One region of the Pseudomonas sp. Tun-23181 genome, then DNA from elsewhere that is predicted to be linked to it. Evidence: riboswitches for the same ligand, from Rfam matches in the RefSeq annotation. Region 1 holds a riboswitch; each other region holds the start of a gene.
What was found. Region 1 has a riboswitch for cobalamin ahead of ACDI39_RS03720 (ABC transporter ATP-binding protein). Riboswitches for the same ligand answer to the same signal wherever they lie in the genome.
Positions count from the first base shown of each region.

Region 2: another riboswitch for cobalamin. It lies ahead of ACDI39_RS05140 (CbtB domain-containing protein); the one in region 1 lies ahead of ACDI39_RS03720 (ABC transporter ATP-binding protein).
Region 3: another riboswitch for cobalamin. It lies ahead of cobO (cob(I)yrinic acid a,c-diamide adenosyltransferase); the one in region 1 lies ahead of ACDI39_RS03720 (ABC transporter ATP-binding protein).

Region 1 is NZ_CM171630.1:708,575-713,178, reverse strand. Features, by position in the region: gene ACDI39_RS03730 (OprD family porin) at 1-297, shown strand, start outside; gene paaZ (phenylacetic acid degradation bifunctional protein PaaZ) at 323-2,374, shown strand; cobalamin riboswitch at 2,473-2,680, shown strand; gene ACDI39_RS03720 (ABC transporter ATP-binding protein) at 2,790-3,566, shown strand; gene ACDI39_RS03715 (ABC transporter substrate-binding protein) at 3,563-4,531, shown strand; gene ACDI39_RS03710 (FecCD family ABC transporter permease) at 4,531-4,604, shown strand, end outside.
Region 2 is NZ_CM171630.1:1,003,741-1,008,344, reverse strand. Features, by position in the region: gene cobM (precorrin-4 C(11)-methyltransferase) at 177-932, opposite strand; gene ACDI39_RS05150 (cobalamin biosynthesis protein) at 965-1,375, opposite strand; gene ACDI39_RS05145 (CbtA family protein) at 1,375-2,064, opposite strand; gene ACDI39_RS05140 (CbtB domain-containing protein) at 2,075-2,260, opposite strand; cobalamin riboswitch at 2,357-2,578, opposite strand; cobalamin riboswitch at 2,663-2,860, shown strand; gene cobW (cobalamin biosynthesis protein CobW) at 2,961-4,028, shown strand; gene cobN (cobaltochelatase subunit CobN) at 4,032-4,604, shown strand, end outside.
Region 3 is NZ_CM171630.1:2,190,060-2,194,663, forward strand. Features, by position in the region: gene cbiB (adenosylcobinamide-phosphate synthase CbiB) at 1-438, opposite strand, end outside; gene bluB (5,6-dimethylbenzimidazole synthase) at 435-1,085, opposite strand; gene ACDI39_RS10550 (cobyrinic acid a,c-diamide synthase CobB) at 1,082-2,377, opposite strand; gene cobO (cob(I)yrinic acid a,c-diamide adenosyltransferase) at 2,374-2,985, opposite strand; cobalamin riboswitch at 3,104-3,326, opposite strand; gene ACDI39_RS10560 (hypothetical protein) at 3,477-4,055, shown strand; partial or broken gene ACDI39_RS10565 (PQQ-dependent sugar dehydrogenase) at 4,162-4,604, shown strand, end outside.

The sequences.
Region 1 (4,604 bases):
ACCCGCGCCGGGATCGACTCCTGGCAGTTGCGCTACGACTACGACTTCGTCGCCCTCGGCATCCCCGGCCTGAGCTTCATGACCCGCTACACCGACGGCCGCCATGCCCAGACCCCGACCTCGGGCAACGGCCGCGAGCGCGAACGCGACACCGACATCACCTACGTCATCCAGAGCGGGCCGTTCAAGGACGTCAGCCTGCGCTGGCGCAACGTCACCTTCCGTTCCGGCAATGGCCTGAACAATGCCGTGGACGAGAACCGCCTGATCATCGGCTACACCCTGGCGCTGTGGTAACAGCGCCCCTCAACAGGAGAACAGCATGTCTGACGCCCCAACCCTGCAAAGCTTCATCGCCGGCCGCTGGATCGGCCAGCACGGCGCCCAGGCCCTGCGCAGCGCCCTGGACGGCCATGTCCTGGCCTACAGCCACGAGGAGCGCCCGGACTTCGCCGAAGCCCTCGAACATGCCCGCCGCCAGGGCCTGACCGCGCTGATGGCCCTGGACTTCCAGCAGCGTGCCGCCCGTCTGAAGGCCCTGGCCCTGTACCTGGCCGAGCGCAAGGAGCAGCTCTACGCCCTCTCCCACCACAGCGGCGCGACCCGTACCGACAGCTGGATCGACATCGAAGGCGGCAATGCCACGTTGTTCGCCTATGCCGGCATCGGCAGCCGCGAGCTGCCCTCGGGCAACCTGGTGCACGAAGGCCCGGCCATCCCTCTGGGCAAGCAAGGGCATTTCGCTGGCAGCCATATCCTGGTGCCGCGCACCGGGGTGGCGGTGCACATCAATGCCTTCAACTTCCCGATCTGGGGGATGCTGGAGAAGTTCGCCCCGACCTTCCTCGCCGGCATGCCGTGCATCGTCAAGCCAGCGACCTCGACCAGCTACCTGACCGAGGCGGTGGTGCGCCTGATGAACCAGTCGGGCTTGTTGCCGGCGGGCAGCCTGCAGCTGGTGATCGGCAGCACCGGCGACTTGCTCGAGCGCCTGCAGGGCCAGGACGTGGTGACCTTCACCGGCTCCGCCGACACCGCCGCCAAGTTGCGGGTAACGCCGAACCTGGTGCGCCACTCGGTGCCATTCACCGCCGAGGCCGACTCGCTCAACTGCGCCATCCTCGGCCCGGACGTCAGCCCCGACAGCGAGGAGTTCGACCTGTACATCAAGGAGGTGGTGCGCGAGATGACCACCAAGGCCGGGCAGAAGTGCACCGCCATCCGCCGCGCCATAGTCCCGGCCAGGCACCTGGACGCCGTGGCCACCCGCCTGCGCGAGCGCCTGGCCAAGGTGGTGGTGGGCGACCCTTCGGTCGAAGGCGTGCGCATGGGTGCGCTGGCCTCCCACGACCAGCAGCGTGATGTTGGCGAGCGCGTGCGTAGCCTGCTCCAGAGCTGCGATCAATTATTCGGCGCGAGCGACGGCTTCGCCCCGGTCGGCGAGGGCGTGGCCGAAGGCGCGTTCTTCGCCCCAACCCTGCTGCAAGCCCGCGATCCCCATGCCGAAGGCGGCGCCCACGACATCGAGGCCTTCGGCCCGGTGAGCACGCTGATGGCCTACGACGACCTGGACGAAGCCCTGGCCCTGGCGGCCCGTGGCAAGGGCAGCCTGGTGGCGACCCTGGTCACCGCCGATCGCGCGGTGGCGGCCAAGGCCATCCCGGCGGCGGCCGCCTGGCATGGGCGCCTGCTGGTGCTCGACCGCGAGGCGGCCAAGGAGTCCACCGGCCACGGCTCCCCCTTGCCACAGCTCAAGCACGGCGGGCCCGGCCGGGCCGGTGGTGGCGAGGAGCTCGGTGGCCTGCGGGCGGTCAAGCACTACCTGCAGCGCGCGGCGGTGCAAGGCTCGCCGAGCATGCTGACGGCAGTGACCGGCGAGTACGTGCGTGGCGCCGAGGTGATCGAGAGCGAAGTGCATCCGTTCCGCCGTCATTTCGACGACCTGCGCATCGGCGAGTCGCTGCTCACCCACCGGCGTACCGTGACCGAGGCGGACCTGGTCAACTTCGGTTGCCTGTCGGGCGACCATTTCTACATGCACTTCGACGAGATCGCCGCCAAGGCCTCGCAGTTTGGCAAGCGCATCGCCCATGGCTACTTCGTGCTGTCCGCGGCGGCAGGGCTGTTCGTGTCGCCGGGCGAAGGGCCGGTGCTAGCCAACTACGGCCTGGATACCCTGCGCTTCATCAACCCGGTGGGCATCGGCGACACCATCCAGGCCCGCCTGACCTGCAAGCGCAAGATCGACCAGGGCAAGTCCAGTCCGCTGGGCCAGCCCCAGGGCGTGGTGGCCTGGGACGTGGAGGTGACCAACCAGCTGGGTGAGCTGGTGGCCAGCTACGACATCCTGACCTTGGTGCTCAAGCGGACTTGAATGCCGTGAGGGCTTGGGGCCGCAAAGCGGTCCCCAATGGCGATGCAAGCCTGGCCCCCACCTGCCACCGCGGTTGACTCCCCCTGCCATAAATGCTCAGATGCGCCCCTGTTTCAGGTGTCCCCCGCCGCCGTGCGGGGGGTTAAACGGGAAGCCGGTGCCTCGCCCTCGCGCGACCAGTCCGGCGCTGCCCCCGCAACGGTAAGCGAGCGATGCATTCGACACACCACTGTGCCGCCGGCATGGGAAGGTGAATGCCTCACGCCCCTCGCAAGCCCGGAGACCGGCCTGACACTGCAATTGGCAACTCCCGCGGTGGGCGGGCGCGGGCCGGTCCTGGGGCAGCCTCGTGCCCACGATTGCTCCGTGCGTGCGCTCCGTCGGGTCTTCTCAACCCCGCAACGGTCGCTCACCCATGTCTTTGCCTACCCTGCGCATCGAAGGCCTGCACTGGTCACCGTCACCCGGCGAACGCCGGCTGCTCGACGGCATCGACCTTGAGGTCGGCCCTGGCGAGTTCGTCGGCCTGATAGGCCCCAACGGCAGCGGCAAGACCAGCCTGTTGCGCTGCGCCTACCGTTTCACCCGGCCAGACAGCGGCCGCGTATCGCTAGAAGGCGAGGACATCTGGCAGCGCCCGCCGCGCTGGGTGGCACAACGCATCGCGGTGATGCTGCAGGAGTTTCCCGAGGACTTCGGCCTGAGCGTGCGCGATGTCGTCGCCATGGGCCGTACCCCGCACCTGGGCTGGTTCCAGGGCGACAGCGAAGCGGCGCTGGTCGATGCCTGCCTGCGCGAGCTGGGCCTGCTGGCCTGCGCCGAGCAGGGCTTCGCCAGCCTGTCCGGCGGGGAAAAGCAGCGGGTGCTGCTGGCCAGGGCACGGGTGCAGCAACCGCGCCTGATGATCCTCGACGAGCCGACCAACCACCTCGATCCGCGCTACCAACTGGCCCTGCTCGAGCACATGCGCGGTACCGGGCTGAGCCTGCTGGCGAGCTTCCATGACCTGAACCTGGCCGCCGCCTTCTGTGACCGGCTGTATGTCATCGAGGCCGGCCGCATCGTTGCCCATGGCACGCCGCAGCAGGTCCTGACCGAACAGTGCCTGGCCCAGGTGTTCGGCGTGCACGCCCTGGTCGATCGTCATCCCCTCGCCTGCCACCCGCGCATCACCTGGATCAGCCCCGCATGAAACGCTTCGTCACCTGCCTGGCCCTGCTGGCCGCCCTGCCCCTCGCCGCTCTGGCCAGCGACTTTCCCCTGACCGTGCACAGTTGCGACCGCGACGTGACCTTCACCCAGCCGCCACAGAGGGCGGTCAGCCACGACGTCAACCTCACCGGCATGCTCCTGGCCCTGGGGCTGCGCGAGCGCATGGTCGGCTACAGCGGCATCAGCGGCTGGAAGAACCTCGACCCGTCGATGCGCCAGGCCCTGGCCGGCCTGCCGGAACTGGCGGCACGTTACCCATCGCTGGAAAACCTGCTGGACGTGGACGCCGACTTCCTGTTCGCCGGCTGGAGTTACGGCATGCACGTGGGCGGGCCGGTCACGCCACAGACGCTGGCGCCCTTCGGCATCCCGGTCTACGAGCTGAGCGAATCCTGTGCGCGGATCATGCCCCAGCGCCAGGCCAGCCTGGAGGACCTGTACCGGGACCTGGACAACCTCGGCAGGATCTTCGCCGTGCCCGCCCAGGCCCAGGCTTTGATCGGCCAACTGCGCCAGCGCATCGCCCGGGTGACGGCCCAACTTGGCGAGGTGCAGCGCAAGCCCCGGGTGTTCCTCTACGACAGCGGCGAGGACCGCCCGACCACCTCCGGCCGCCTGGGCATGCCCCAGGCGCTGATCGAGGCGGCCGGTGGCGAGAATGTGATGGCCGATGTCAACGCCAGCTGGACCGAGGTCAGTTGGGAAAGCCTGGTCGAACGCGACCCGGAGGTGATCGTCATCGTCGACTACGGCCCCACCCTCTGGCAGCACAAGCGCGACGTCCTCCTCAAGCACCCGGCCCTCGGCGAGGTGAAGGCGATTCGCGAACGGCGCTTCGTGGTGCTGTCGTACCTGCAGGTCACGCCCTCGGTGGACAACGCCGTTGCCATCGAGCACCTGGCCGCCGCGCTGCATCCGCAACGGTTCGCCGGGGCGCCGCGCTGATGCCGGTGCGTAGCCCTGCCGGCTATCGCCTGTTGCTGGTCGCACTGCTGGCGGCGCTGGTGTTTTCCTGCCT
Region 2 (4,604 bases), 300 kb from region 1:
GCGCGCAAGATACGTCGATTAAGGAGCGTTGGTAATGGCGAGTATAGGGGTGTTGAAAAAGCGAGGTTGGTTTGTTGAAAAACCCTACACGATTAAGGGGTTTCAGTAGGCGGGGGCTGGCAGCGTCTTCGGCTGATTCCTGCACAGGTATTCGCGTGCCGGAATCAGCCGACAGGTTATTGGTCCGCGGGGCGATAGAGGTGGGCGTGCCCGGCTCGGTACAGGGCTGACTCGGCGAACGGCGCATCGCCCAGCACATGGCCCACCAGGATCAGCGCCGTACGCCGGAAGCCCTTGGCCGCAGTGCGTTCGACGATGTCCTGCAAGGTACCCATGACCCAGTCCTGGTCGGGCCAGGTGGCACGATGGACCACGGCGATCGGGCAGTCGGCGCCGTAGTGCGGCAGCAGCTCGGCGATGATGCGTGCCAGGTGCTTGACGCCCAGGTGAATGGCCAGGGTACTGCGGTGCCGGGCAAGGTCGGCCAGTTGCTCGCCGGCTGGCATGGGCGAGCTGTCGCCGTAGCGGGTGAGGATCACCGTCTGTGCCACCGCCGGCAGGGTCAGCTCGCAGCCGAGCAGGGCGGCGCTGGCCGCCGTGGCGGTGACGCCGGGGACGATCTGGTAGTCGATGCCCAGCTCGCGCAGGTAGCGGATCTGCTCGCCGATGGCGCCATACAGGCTGGGGTCGCCGCTGTGCACCCGGGCCACGTCCTGGCCTTTGTCATGGGCACTGCGAATGGCGGCGATGATCTGCTCCAGGTGCAGTTCGGCGCTGTTGATCACTGTTTCGGCACGGTGCCCTTCGAGCACCGCCGGCGGCACCAGGGAGCCGGCATAGATGATCACCGGGCACTGGCGGATCAGGCGCTGGCCCTTGACCGTGATCAGTTCCGGATCGCCGGGGCCGGCGCCGATGAAGTAGACCGTCATGGGGAATCCTTGCGGGTGAGCGGGGGAGGCGATTATCCGCCACTGGCCAGGGCGAGGGTAGCCGGGCCGAGGACCTGGCGCGTTACCCGTAGGGCGGCCGGGCCCTGGGCCTGGCTGGCGAGGGCCAGGGCTGCGCTTTCGGCCACCCCCCAGCAGCCGCTGTGCTGGAAGGTGGTTGCCGAGCGGTGGCTGAGCTGGGGTTCGAAAGCGTGCAGTTGCGCGGGGCTGAACAGCACGAGGGGCAATGCCAGGCGCCTGGCCAGTTCCTGCAAGCCGGGTTCGTTGGCTTTGAGGTCGATGCTGGCGATGCCGCGCAGCAGCGCCGGGGCCAGCCCGTGCGCCGCGAGGGCCCCGCGCAGCAGGGCCTGCAGGGTGTCGGCCGGGCAGCCCTGGCGGCAGCCGAAGCCGGCGTACAACGCCGGCGCAGGAGGGGCGAGGCGCATCAGGCTTGGCTGGTGCGACGGTACAGCCAGGCGCTGAGCAGGCCCAGGGCGAGCCAGAAGGCGGCGTTGGTCACCCAGGAGGCGATCTTGAACTGGGTTTCCAAGGCTTCGGGCGCCAGGCTCTCGTGCATCGCCGGTTGCGGCGCGCCGATCAGGTGCGGCACGACCAGTAGGGCGAGGCCCAGTACCTTGAACAGCCAGTGATGGGCGAACACCAGCAGGGCCAGGCCTGCCGCGGTGGCGGCGGCGGTGCCGATCCACCAGCCCTGGCGCTGACCCAGGTCGGCAGCGGCGGTACCCGGCAGCTCTGGCGGCAGCCCCAGGGTCGGCGCCAGGCAGAACACCGCGAACCCGGCCAGGCCCCACAGTGCGCCGGTGGCCACGCGGCCCGGTTCGCGCAAGCTGTACAGGGCCGCGAGGATCAGGGCGAAACCGACCGCGACCACCAGGTTGCCGCCGGTGGTGGAGAGCAGGCGCTGCCAGCCGTCTTCCGGTGCCCAGGCTTCGGCGTCGTGTTCATGGGCGGCGACGGCATCGCCGTGGCCGTGGTGTTCGGCGACGGGGGCCGCGCTTTCATAGGTTTCCGCCTCGAGGATCAGCGGGCTGACCCACAGGCTTTGCAAGAAGGTCAGCAGCAGGGCGGCGAGCAGGCCGCTGAAGCCGGCGGTACGGGCGATGCGCTTGATCATGCAGGCGTACTCAGTGGCAAGGGAAGGCGGCGCTGTGGCGGGTATCGTGGGCGGCGTTGTGCACGGCCTCGATGTGCGAGAAACCGGCGAAGTAGATCAGGCACAGGCCCAGCAGGCTGGCGCCGGCGGCGATGACGATGCGTTGGCTGAGGCTGACGGGGGTGCTGACGCTGTGTTTGGCGCTGGTGACGGGCATGACGCTTTCCTCTGCTTTGTCATAGGCGGCGGACAAGCGCGACAGCCCCGGACGCAACGGGCCCAGGGAGATGCGACAGCGCCCGCCCACCGCGGGGTGATCATTCGACGTCAGGCCGGTCTCCGGGCTTGCGAGGAGGAGCAGGGCTCCTGGGGGGGAGCGTCACCTTCCCATGCCCTACGACGTGGCACAGTGGTCAAGACGCTTCGCTCGCTTACCGTTGCGGGGGCAGCACCGGCGTTGTCCGACCCCTTGGGGGCCTGGGACGCACCGGTTTCCCGTTTCACCCCCGAAGGGGCACCTGAACGCAGTGCATTAGCAAATCATGGGGCGGTTTCCCCGTCAATCGCAGGATAGGCAAGGCTTTAGGGCTGCCAAGGTTGACCGCCTGCCAACCACTGCGTAGCCTTGCCGCTTCGAGGTTCTCCGGCCGCCGCCGGAGCTAAGATGGGAACGCGGTCCAAGCCGCGGCTGCCCCCGCAACTGTAAGCACTGAACAGGATCGACACAGCCACTGCGCCAGCGCGGGAAGGCGTCATCCAACCGGCCCGGGGCCGGTACTGTGCAAGCCAGGAGACCTGCCTCGAAACGCTTTCGACTTTCAACCGGGCGGGGTGATCCGGTGGCGAACGGGCCCGGCCGTGGTGGCACGAGGCTTTCGTCCTGCATGCCCGCGCCATCCTGCCAAGGGCATCGCGACATGAAAACACTGGCCAAGCTCCCCGTCACCATCGTCACTGGCTTCCTCGGCTCGGGCAAGACCACCTTGCTCCGGCACATGCTCGACAACGCCCAGGGCCGCCGCATCGCGGTCATCGTCAACGAGTTCGGCGAGCTGGGCATCGACGGCGAGATCCTCAAGCAGTGCAGCATCGGCTGCACGGAGGAAGAGGCCAGCGGCCGCGTCTACGAACTGGCCAACGGCTGCCTGTGCTGCACCGTGCAGGAAGAGTTCTTCCCGGTGATGCGCGAACTGGTGGCACGCCGTGGCGACCTGGACCACATCCTCATCGAAACCAGCGGCCTGGCCCTGCCCAAGCCGCTGGTGCAGGCCTTCCAGTGGCCGGAAATCCGCAATGCCTGCACGGTCGATGCGGTGATCACCGTGGTCGACAGCCCGGCGGTGGCGGCGGGTACCTTCGCTGCCTACCCAGAGCAAGTGGACGCCCAGCGCAAGCTCGACCCCAACCTGGACCACGAGTCGCCGCTGCACGAGCTGTTCGCCGACCAGTTGGCCAGCGCCGACCTGGTGGTCCTGAACAAGGCCGACCTGATCGATGCCGAAGGCCTGGCCAAGGTCCGCGCCGAGGTGGCCGAGGAACTGCCGCCGGCGGTCAAGGTGATCGAGGCCAGCAGCGGGCGCCTGCCGCTGGAGGTGCTGCTTGGCGTGGGCGCCGAGGCCGAGGCGCACATCGATGGCCGGCGCACCCACCACGATGCCCATCACGCTGGCGAAGATCACGACGATCATGACCATGACGCCTTCGACTCGATCTCCATCGACCTGCCCGAGGCCGACGAAAGCCTGCTGCTCGACGCCTTGACGCAACTGGTGGTGGAGTTCGGCATCCTGCGCGCCAAGGGCTTCGCGGCCATTCCCGGCAAGCCGATGCGTCTGCTGGTGCAGGGCGTGGGGACCCGTTTCGACAAACACTTCGACCGCGCCTGGCGTGCCGACGAGCCTCGCCTGACGCGCCTGGTGCTGATCGGCCAGGACCTGGATGCCGTGCAACTGGAGGCGCGCCTGCGCCAGGCCCTGGGCGCCTGATCCATGCACCTGCTGCGGACCCAGCCCGGCGGCTTCGTGCCGGACGACAGCATCGCCGACCTCGGCCAGACGCCCGCTGAGCTGGTGATCCTCTGCAGCGGCGACTCGCACCTGGCGCTGCTGGCGGAAACCGCCGAGCAGTTGCCAGACGACTTCCCCAGCCTGCGCCTGGCCAACCCCATGCAGGTGCAGAACCACGCCTCGGTCGACCTCTACGTCGACCAGGTGCTGCGCCACGCCAAGGTGATCCTGGTGTCGCTGCACGGCGGGGTCGGCTACTGGCGCTATGGCGTCGAGCAACTGGTCGAGCTGGCCAACCGCGGTGTACGGCTGATCCTGGTGCCAGGCGATGACCGCCCCGACCCCGAGCTGACCGGCCTGGGCACGGTGACCGGCGAGCAGGCCGAACGGCTCTGGCACTACCTGCGCCAGGGCGGCAAGGCCAATGCCCTGAACCTGTTCAACTGCCTGGCCAGCCTGTGGCTGGGGCGTACCTATGCCTGGGACGAACCGCAGCCGCTGCCGCGCACGGCGGTGTATCACCCCGCCAAGGCCAGCGCCACGCTCGAGGACTGG
Region 3 (4,604 bases), 1.5 Mb from region 1:
ATCGCTACCGTTCTCCAGCACCGACTCGGTGGCCGCCCGGGCCACGGCGGGCTCGTCCAGCTCGCGGGTTTCGCGGCTGACCAGGTAGCCCACCCGCTGCCGGGCCGCGCCCAGGTCGCCACGCCGCAGGGCCTCGGCCACCGGCAGCACATGCTCGCCGAGGCTGCGCAGGCCCAGGGCGCAGTACAGCGCCAGCACGTCCACCAGCCAGCCGACATAGGGCAGCCAGGACAGGATCAGCGCCAGCAGGGTCAGCGGCACCACCGCCAGGCACCAGGCGCTCACGCCGTGGCTGCGCCAGCCGCGCCCGCCGGCGTTGAGGCGTTGCTCCAGGCGCGACGCCAGGTTGCCGAAGGCCACCAACGGATGGCGCCGCCGGGGTTCGCCCAGCAACGCATCGAGGGCCACGCCGGCCACGGTCAGCAGGGCCACGCTCATGGCCGTTCTCCCCATTGGTTCTCGTACAGCATCTCGCCCAAGGGCTTCTCCTCGGCCCAGTTCTCCAGCACCAGCATCGGCCCGGCATAGAACTGCGCCACAGGCCCCAGGCACAGCACCGCCACCGGCTTGGCGCCAGCGGGCATGCCCAGCAGTTGGGCCAGGGCCTGCGGTTCGAACAGCGACACCCAGCCCATGCCCAGGCCCTCGGCGCGCGCCGCCAGCCAGAGGTTCTGGATCGCGCAGGCCAGGGAGGCCAGGTCCATTTCCGGCAGGGTGCGGCGGCCGAAGATGTGCGCCTCGCGGTTGTCCATCAGCGCCGCCACCAGCACTTCGGCGCAGTCGTGGATGCCTTCGACCTTGAGTTTCATGAAAGCGTCGGAGCGCTCGCCCAAGGCTTCGGCGGTGCGCACGCGCTCCTGCTCCACCAGCGCCTGGATCTGCCTACGCAGCTCGCGTCGGCTGATGCGAATGAAGCGCCAGGGCTGCATCAGGCCGACGCTCGGCGCCTGGTGCGCGGCGGCCAGCAGGCGGGCCAGCAGCGCTGGCGCTACCTCACCGCCGATGAAATGGCGCATGTCGCGGCGCTCGCCGATGGCCCGGTAGACCGCGGCGCGCTCGGCGTCGCTGAAGGCGTGTTCGCTCATGGCCGCAGCAGCGCCGCCGCCGCGTCAGGGTTGGAGGGGAAATAGAAGTGGATGTACGACGCCGTCAGTCGTCCCTGGCGATAGACCGCCTCGTTGCCACGACCGCCGTTGGGGCTTTGGCCGCGGGCGATCGGTTCGAGCGGGGTGCTGGTCAGGGAGTGATGATAAGTATGCCCGCGCAGGGTCCCTTCCGGAAGTTCCACAGCCTGCAGCGCCAGGGCCGCCAGGCGCTTTTGCATCACCGCTTCGCCCGGCAGCAGGCCGAGCAGCGTGGCGCGCTCACCGGCCACGTCGGTCAAGGCCTCGAGCAGGTAGAGCATGCCACCGCACTCGGCCAGCAGCGGCTTGCCCTGGGCGTGATGGGCGCGGATCGCCTCGAGCAGAGGGGCATTGGCCGCCAGGGCCTGGTGATGCAGCTCAGGGTAGCCCCCTGGCAGGTAAAGGCTGTCTACCGTGGGCAGTTCCCGGTCGTGCAAGGGCGAGAAGAAGCGCAGTTCGGCGCCCAGCTCGCGCAACAGATCGAGGTTGGCGCCATAGGTGAAGGCGAAGGCTTCGTCACGGGCCACGCCGATGCGCACACCGGCCAGCGACGGCCTGGGGGCGATAGGGTCGGGTTCGGCAAAGGCCACCGCTGGCGGCAGCGTGGCGTCGCAACTGGCGCCCAGGGCCTCGGCCGCGGCGTCCAGGCGCAGGTCCAGGTCGTTCAGCTCGTTGGCCTGGACCAGCCCCAGGTGGCGGCTGGGCAGCTCGATGCCACGCTCGCGGGAGAGCCCGCCGTACCAGCGCAGGCCCTCGGTCAGGCTGCCCTCGAGCAGTTGCGCATGGCGCAGGCTGCCGACGCGGTTGGCCAGCACCCCGGCGAACGGCAGGTCCGGCTGGTAGCGTGCCAGGCCCAAGGCCAGGGCGCCGAAGGTCTGGGCCATGGCTGTGCCATCGATCACCGCCAGCACGGGTACACCGAAGTGACGCGCCAGGTCGGCGCTCGACGGTGTGCCGTCGAACAGCCCCATGACCCCCTCGATAAGAATCAGGTCGGCCGTGCCCGCCGCTTCCCAGAGCAGGCGGCGGCTTTCCTGCGCGCCGATCATCCACAGGTCGAGCTGGTACACCGGTGCACCGCTGGCCCGTTCGAGGATCATCGGGTCGAGAAAATCCGGCCCGCACTTGAACACCCTCACCTTGCGCCCGAGGTTGCGGTGCAGGCGCGCCAGGGCGGCGGTGACCGTGGTCTTGCCCTGGCCGGACGCCGGTGCTGCGATCAGCACCGCCGGACAATGCCGGGGTCGGCTCATAGTTCCACGCCCTTCTGCGCGCGGATGCCGGCCTGGAAGGCGTGCTTGACCATGCCCATCTCGGTGACGGTATCGGCCAGCTCGATCATCTGCGGCTTGGCGGCACGGCCCGTGACGATGACGTGCTGCATCGGCGGACGGGCCTGGATGTCCGAGAGCACCTGGTCGAGGTCGAGGTAGCCGTGTTTGAGGGCGATGTTCAGCTCGTCGAGCACCACGAACTGCACGCCCGGGTCCTGCAGCAGTTGGCGCGAAACCGCCCAGGCCGCCTCGGCGGCGGCGATGTCGCGCTGGCGATCCTGAGTCTCCCAGGTGAAGCCCTCGCCCATCACGTGGTAGCGCACCTGCTCGGGGAAGCGCCGGAAGAACAGCTCTTCGCCGGTGCTGTTGCGGCCCTTGATGAACTGCACGACGCCGCATTGCAGGCCGTGGCCCAGGGCCCGGGCAAGCATGCCGAAGGCCGAGCTGCTCTTGCCCTTGCCGTTGCCGGTGAGCACCAGCAGCAAGCCGCATTCGTTGGGCGCGTTGGCGATGCGTTCGTCGATGATCGCCTTCTTGCGCTGCATGCGCGCCAGGTGGCGTTCGTCGCGTTCGGTGGATTCGCTCATCAGGGTTCTCCGCAGGCTGTCGGCACGGATGGGCGACGACAGGTCGATAGGCGGGCAGACGGAGAACGCGCAGGGGCCATGGCGGACGCCACGGTGCACCGCGCATCACCCTCCGTGATGCCGTTGGCAGTGACAGGCCGGTCTCCGGGCTCGTGAGCAGGGCCTGGGCCCATGGGCCGCGCGCCTTCCCGGATGCCTGCATCCAGTGGCCCTGCGCGGTCCTCGACTCACCTACCGTTGCGGGGGCAGCGCCGGAATCGCGCCTTGCTGGCGCCCACCGGCTTCCCAGTTTCACCCTGCCCAGCCTCGGCTGGCAGAGCACCTGAAACACGCCGCGAAGGTTAGAGGGTTGCACCCGGAGCGTCAATGAAACGAGGCCGATCTGGCCTGGATCAATGGCCGATCCGGCCGCTTGTAACAAACTGAAAGCAGTGATATCACATAGACATCAATTTTCGCTGAACGCGATCACAACGACAGGAGAGCGCAGCATGCAAGGCCTGATCATCAATAACCCGCGCCTGGAGTTCCTGCGCCCGGCGCTGGAGCGCTGGCCGGAATGCATCGACCGCTTCAACCAGGTCCATGGCGACAACGAAGCCCCGTACTGGCATGGCACCGCGGCCAACACCGGCCTGCTCGCGGCCGCGGCCTGGCAGGCCGAACTGGTGGCGCTGGAACAGTCCATGAGCAAGAAGCAACGTGACGAGGGCGAGCGCGAGGGCCGCTGCGACCTGTCCATCAGCACCTCGGAAGACAGCGTCCACCTGCGCGCCAGCCAGCGCTGGCCGCGCATCGCCCGCCTGGACCTGAGCACGGCTGTGCAGGAAACCGCCGCCCTCGCCCGGCAGATCGCCTATCCCAGCCAACTCAAGGTCGGCGCCCTGTTCGTCAGCCCGTGGAAAGCCGGCCAGCATGCCAGCCCCGAGGAGTTGCAGGACCTGGTCGACGACCTGCAAAAGCACAGCGCTTGCGCCATCGCCTGGTATTTTCCCTACGCCTATCGCAAGTTGCACAATGAAGCGGCGCAGTACTTTCCCGGCGTGGCGCTGCTGCTCAAGCAGGCCTGAGCGGGGCCCAGCTAGCCGAATGCGCCCTACCGACAAGTTGAACCTCGACGGTGGCCCGTCGCTCTGATTCCACATGAGCCCCCACGAGGACCCGAGCATGGACAGGATGCATATCGCGCTACTGCTGGCCCTGGCCGTCAGCCTCGGCGGCTGCGGAGAATCCGCGCGCCTGGACGTCAGCGACGGATCGGGACCGTCCCCGCAACTGCCCGAGCCGAACAAGACCTTGATCCCGACCGTCAACATCGCCCCGGCGATCGGCTGGCCGGAGGGCGCCAAGCCCACGTCGGCGACCGGCACCCAGGTGGTGGCCTTCGCCGAGCACCTCGATCATCCCCGCTGGCTCTACGTGCTGCCCAACGGCGACGTGCTGGTGGCCGAGACCAACGCCCCGGCCAAGCCCGACGACGGCAAGGGAATCCGTGGCTGGGTCATGGGCCAGGTGATGAAACGGGCCGGCGCCGGCGTACCCAGCGCCAACCGCATCACCCTGCTGCGCGACGCTGACCGTGATGGCGTCGCGGAAATTCGCACCACCTTCATCGAAGG